Linked DNA regions of Rhodoligotrophos defluvii. Each later gene encodes a partner of the first gene's protein in a complex. Links are inferred from orthologs where the notes say so. Each region holds a gene or a part of one and is shown in the gene's direction. Other genes may lie near its edges.

Region 1 (3,134 bases):
CGTTTTTCCGCCGCCGCAAGACCTGCCCGTTCTCGGGCACCAATGCGCCGATCATTGACTACAAGGACGTGCGGCTCCTGCAGCGCTTCGTCTCCGAGCGCGGCAAGATCGTGCCCAGCCGCATCACCGCGGTATCCGCCAAGCGCCAGCGCGAGCTCGCCAAGGCCATCAAGCGTGCCCGCTTCCTGGGCCTTTTGCCTTACGTCATCAAGTAGCTCCGGCGGCGAAAGCCGGAGATTGGGTTGGGGCGGTGTCGAGAAAGCCGCCTCTAACCGCATCAGCGGGACAGCCGGACCATGCAGAGCACGATCCTTGTCGGCATAGGGGCAGGCCTTGCGGCCGCCGCGCTTTATTCCACCGTCATCAGCTATTCGCTGCTGGCGATCGTGCTGCTCTATCTCGCCCCCCTCCCCCTATTCATCGCGGGGCTCGGCTGGGGTGCGGTGACTGCCGGTATCGGCGCCCTCACCGGCACGGCGACCATGGCCTTCGCCGCGGGCTTGCGGCCGGGCCTCCTGTTTCTGCTGAGCGTTGGAATTGCGCCGACGCTGATCAGCTACGTGGCCCTGCTCTCGCGCGATACCACCGAGGCGGTCGACCATGAGGGCGCGCCCGTGGCGGGCGGCCGCGACTATTATCCCGAAGGGCGGCTGGTGCTGTGGACGGCGCTGGTTGCCGGCCTCCTCATCACCGCGACCATCCTGATGCTCGGGCCCGACGCCGAGAGCTTCCGGGCCACCCTGCGCGAGGCCATCAACCGTGTCCTCGCCGCCCAGCCGGCGCCGGGCGGTCCGGCCGGCACGGAAGCGGAACGCGCCGCCTTGGTCGATCTGTTCGTACGGCTGATGCCGCCGGCATCCGGGGTGCTCTGGCTGATCGCCTCCCTCGTCAATCTCTATCTCGCCGCGCGGATCGTGGTCATGTCCGGACGAACCTTGCGGCCATGGGCGCCCTTCAGCGCCCTTGCCTTTCCGCGCAGCGCCGCCTTGGCGCCGCTTGCCGCGCTGATCGCCGCTCTCCTCCCCGGCACCATAGGCCTCATCGGCGAGGTCTTCGTTGCGCTGCTGCTGACCGCCTTTGCCATCGTCGGGCTGGCCACGATCCACAAGCGCACGCTGGGCATGGCTTCGCGCCCGCTGCTGCTCGGCGCGCTTTACGCGACCATCATCGTGTTCAACTGGCTCGTCGTACTTGCCCTCTCCGGCCTGGGCATAGCCCAGACGCTGATGCGGCCGGCTGTTGGTCCAAGCCAGGGCGGACCGCCGACTACAACCTGACCATCTTCAATATTCGGAAAAGAACAGGAGCACCGAACATGCATGTCATTCTTCTCGAACGGGTCGAAAAGCTCGGCGCCATGGGCGATGTCGTAAAGGTCCGCGACGGCTATGCGCGCAACTATCTCCTGCCGAAAGGCAAGGCGCTGCGCGCCAGCGAGGAGAACAAGAAGCGCTTCGAGGCCCAACGCGAGACGCTGGAGCAGCGCAATGCGGAGCGGAAGTCGAAGGCCGAGCAGCAGGCGGCCTCGATCGACGGCAAGACCTTCGTGGTGATTCGCCAGGCGGGCGAATCGGGCCAGCTTTATGGATCGGTCAGCACCCGCGACATCGCCGAGGTGATCACCGCCGAGACCGGCACCGAGGTGGTGCGCAACCAGGTGGTGCTCGATCACCCCATCAAGACGATCGGCATGACCCAGGTGCGCATCGCGCTGCACCCGGAAGTGCCGGTCACGGTCACCCTGAATGTCGCCCGTTCGGCGGACGAGGCGGACGCCCAGGCCCGCGGCGAAAATCTCGCGATTCCGGTGGACGAGCGGCTTGCGGCCATGGAAGCGGCCGGCTTTGACGAGATCGAGGCGGCAACCGAGGAGATGGAAGCGGCCGCCACCCCCGAGCGCGAATGAGACCATGCCCCGCGCCCGCCCTTGGGCGCGGGGATCAGCACCGGAACGAAGCTTCTCACTCCGGCAGGAAGAGGTGAAAATTTACAGATCTCCGCTATCGTCCTGGCAGGTCTGAGATTTGAGCATGTCGCCCTGGTTGCCGTTGCGAAACCGACATGATTAAATTGCTAGCGGGGTTGAACTTCGTTGCTCCGGCGGCTGGCGTGAATGTGACGGCACACAGGCGCTGGAGAAGGAGCTTCCGGTGCTGTCGGTCCTCAATCATGTGCTGGATTTCATCGTCCGTGCTGGCACGCTCGTTCTGATCGACGCCAAGGGGCGCTCTCACCGTTTCGGCGACGATACCGGAGAGCCGGTGGTGGTGCGCATCACCGACCCATCCGTATACCGTAAGCTTTCCCTGAACCCCGAGCTTCGCCTCGGCGAGGTGTACATGGATGGCACCTTCCGCATGGAGCAGGGCGACATCTATGACTTCCTCGCGCTGGTCTTCGCCAATCTGGAAAAGCGACGGTATCCGCAATGGCTGAACCTCTGGGGTCAGCTGCGCTACCGCTTGCGGCGCTTCCACCAGCACAATCCGATCGGGCGCGCCCAGCGCCACATCGCCCACCACTATGACCTGAACGGCACGCTCTACGATCTCTTCCTCGATCGCGACCGGCAATATTCCTGCGCTTATTTCGACCAGCCGACCAGCAGCCTCGAGGAGGCGCAGCTGTCGAAGAAGCGGCATCTGGCCGCCAAGCTTTACCTCAAGCCCGGCCAGCGGGTGCTCGACATCGGCTCCGGCTGGGGTGGCCTCGGCCTCTACCTCGCCGAGATCGCCGAGGTGGAGGTGACGGGCGTCACCCTGTCGGAAGAGCAGTTCAAGCTGTCGAACGAGCGTGCCGCGAGCCGCGGCCTGTCGAACCGCGTCCGCTTCCTGCTGCAGGACTATCGCAGCTTGACCGGCAGGTTCGACCGCATCGTTTCCGTCGGCATGTTTGAGCATGTCGGTGTCGGCCATTATACGGAATTCTTCGAGACCGTGCGCGAGCTGCTCACCGAGGACGGCGTGGCGGTGCTGCATTCGATCAACCGCTCCGACGGTCCCGGTGCCACCAATCCGTGGATCGCCAAATACATCTTCCCGGGCGGCGCCATACCCGCTCTGTCCGAAGTCGTTCCCGTCATCGAGCGCACCGGCCTCTACGTCACCGATATCGAGATCCTGCGGCTCCACTAC
Region 2 (3,024 bases), on another replicon or contig:
CATCCGCTCCGGACGGCCGCAGCCGGCCTATGTGGAGATCCCCATCGATGTGCTGAAAAGCCCGGTCGAGGGCGATTGGGAGCCGCGCGCGCTCGCGGGCCTGCCGCAGCCGGATCAGGCGCTGATCGACCGCGCGGCCGAGATCCTGCTGAAGGCGGAGCGGCCGATCATGGTGCTGGGCGGCGGTTCGGTGCGGGCCGCCGAGGAAGCCCGGCGGATCGCGGAGATGGTCGGTGCCGCCGTGCTCACCACCATCGCGGGAAAAGGCGTGGTTGCCACCGACCATCCCCTGTGCCTCGGCGCGAACATGGTGGACGGCAAGACGCAGAAGCTGCTCACGGAAGCGGACGTGGTGCTGGCGGTGGGTACGGAGCTTGCCGAGACCGACTTCTGGCTGGATGGCGAGAACATCCAGTTCCGCGGCGCCCTCATTCGCATCGACGTGGACGCCCAGAAGATCGCGTTCCCGCACTCGGCGGCGCTTGCCATCCTGTCGGACGCCAAGGCGGCCCTGGAGGCGCTGGTGGCCGCGATCGGCCGTCATGGCGAGGCACCGAAGTCGCGGATCACGCCGTCATGGGTGTCCGGCTTCCTCTCGGAGGTCCAGGCGAACGAGCCGGACTCGCGCAAGATGCACCGCAAGGTGCTGGAGGTGATCCGCCGGGCGCTGCCGGAGGACACGATCGTGGTCAGCGACGAGACGCAGCTGGCCTATTCCGCCAACCAGGTGTTTCCGATCAGCCGGCCGGCCAGCTGGTGCCATCCGATCGGCTTCGGCACCCTCGGCTATGGACTGCCGGCTGCGATCGGCGCGAAGCTCGGCGCCCCCGACCGGCCGGTGGCCCTGATCACAGGCGATTACAGCTTCCAGTACAGCTGCCCCGAGCTCGGCACCGCGGCGGAAGCGGGCCTGTGCCTGCCCATCATCCTGTGGAACTCGGACTCGCTGGCCGAGATCTATGACGACATGGTCAAGAAGGGCATCAAGCCCAACGCCGTGACCCTCAAGAACCCGGACTTCCCGGCCCTGGCCAAGGCCTTCAACTGCCGTGGCCTCAGGGCCAAATCGCTCACGGAGCTCGAAAGCGCGATCCGCGAGGCGCTCACCGTCTCGGTACCCACGGTGATCGAGTTCCGGCGCGACACCGCGATCTGAGCGCACGGGCAGAAACACACTGGCCAGCGGGCGGCCGAGGCTGTATAAGGCCGCCCACGTCAAGCTTTACCGATCGGACGACGTGACAGCCGGCGTCGCTGCTGTCGCGAGGAGAAAACATTATGGCTGTTCCGAAGAAAAAGAGCTCGCCGATGCGTCGGGGCAACCGCCGCTCAGGCCATGCGAAGGAAAACCCGACCTATGTGGAGAACAAGCAGTCGGGCGAGTTGCACCGGCCGCACCACATCGATCTGAAGACCGGCATGTATCGCGGTCGCCAGATCCTGGAGCCGCGTGAGGAGTTCTAGCCAAAATCCCCGATGCGGCGCGTCGGGGATTTTGCTTGTCACGCCTTGTCTCGAGAGCGGTTGATCCCGTGCAGCGCGCATGACTGAGCCGGCCGGTTCCGACCAGACTGACACGCTTCAACCGGAAGCCATCCTCGATTTCTGGCTCAATCAGCCGCCGGAGCGCTGGTTCGCGCCGAACGCGGCCTTCGACCGCGAGATTGCCGGCCGGTTCGGCCATGCGCTGGAACAGGCCAAGCGCGGCCGGTACGACGGCTGGGCCGAAACGCCCAGGGGCGTTCTTGCCCTCATCATCCTGCTCGACCAGTTCTCGCGCAATATCCATCGCGGCACGGCGGAAATGTACGAGGCGGACGAGAAGGCCCTGGCGCTGGCCAAGCGTGCGGTCGCCGAGGGCAAGGACATGGCCCTGCCCGCCGAGCAGCGGTCCTGGATCTATCTGCCGTTCATGCATTCGGAAAACCTGGACGACCAGGAGGCGTGCATCCGCCTTTCCGAGCAATCGAACCTCGACGACAGCCGCTACTGGGCCGAGATCCATGCCGACATCATCCGCCGCTTCGGCCGGTTTCCCCATCGGAACCCGATCCTTGGTCGCCCGATGACCGAGGAGGAACAGCGCTTCCTCGACGAGGGCGGCTTCGCAGGCTGAAGCACCCTCCCCCGCCGCGGTTCATTCTTAGGACCGCTCCGTTTCCCGCCAATGACGCTGATTTGGCCCGGTCCTTGCTCAGCAGGGTGCCGGGACAAGGTTCGGGCGGACGACCGCCCCGAGTTGGCACGTATGGCTCACGTATCGAAGACCGATTTCATCCAGTTGACCGAGGCGGAAACCGCGCCGCAGGAGGCAAGCGATGCCGCCTTGTCGACGGCCGAATGGGCCGCGCTGGCCCGCTCTGCCATCGAGCCCAGCATAGCTGCGGATCCAGCCTGGGTGCTGCCGGCGTTGCAACAGCTCGCGCCGAGCCATTCCGCCGAGCTCATCACCATGAAGTCGGGACACGACCTTGCCGGCGTGGCGGTGCTGCAGAGGACCGGCTGGCGCTGGGGCTTGCCGATCAGCGCCTGGGTGAGCTGGTCCCATCCCCACCATTTTCTGGGGACACCGCTGATGAGCAGCCGCGCTGCGGTTCAGGGCTTCATCGACCTGATCCAGCGCGAGGACGTGACGCTGTTCACGAAGATGACGCTGGATGGGCCTGCCATGGCCGCCTTGCAGGAAGCGGCAGCGCGCACCGGCGCCCGTCTTACAGTCACGGCAAGGCACAGCCGCGCTTGCTATCGCCCCAACGGAGCGTTTTCCGAATACATGGCCAAGGTCTTTCCCCGCAAGCGGCGGAAGGAATTCCGGCGGCTGCGGGCCCGGCTCGGAGAGCTGGGCAAGCTTCAGCTTCGTCGGCTCGGCCCGGCCGAGGATGTATCCGCCTGGCTTGACCGGTTCGAGGCCCTCGAGGCGGCGGGCTGGAAGGGCCGCCGCCGGACCGCCCTGGCACACGACCCCCGCGTCTCTCGGTTCCTGCGGGATGTGGCCCACAGGCTCGCGGCGGATGGCCGCCTGCT

The links. The genes of interacting proteins can lie anywhere in the genome.
Region 2: rplI (region 1) and rpmF share a complex: the UniProt entries of both Bacillus subtilis proteins name them as parts of the 50S ribosomal subunit. The link is inferred for Rhodoligotrophos defluvii from one-to-one orthologs.

The regions. Positions count from the first base shown.
Region 1 is NZ_SZZM01000010.1:46,720-49,853, reverse strand. Bases 130-3,110 are described here. They hold rplI (50S ribosomal protein L9), read left to right. Parts: upstream 130-1,315; coding sequence 1,316-1,906; downstream 1,907-3,110. Other genes in these bases: E4P09_RS25340 (cyclopropane fatty acid synthase), read left to right, coding at 2,151-3,110; E4P09_RS25350 (DUF2232 domain-containing protein), read left to right, coding at 297-1,277; rpsR (30S ribosomal protein S18), read left to right, coding at 130-215. Also shown: more of rpsR, read left to right, coding at 1-129; more of E4P09_RS25340, read left to right, coding at 3,111-3,134. UniProt on the Bacillus subtilis protein: Binds to the 23S rRNA.
Region 2 is NZ_SZZM01000001.1:334,743-337,766, forward strand. What follows is about bases 1-2,871. They hold rpmF (50S ribosomal protein L32), read left to right. Parts: upstream 1-1,278; coding sequence 1,279-1,464; downstream 1,465-2,871. Other genes in these bases: E4P09_RS01510 (5-guanidino-2-oxopentanoate decarboxylase), read left to right, coding at 1-1,156; E4P09_RS01520 (DUF924 family protein), read left to right, coding at 1,544-2,116; E4P09_RS01525 (GNAT family N-acetyltransferase), read left to right, coding at 2,249-2,871. Also shown: more of E4P09_RS01525, read left to right, coding at 2,872-3,024.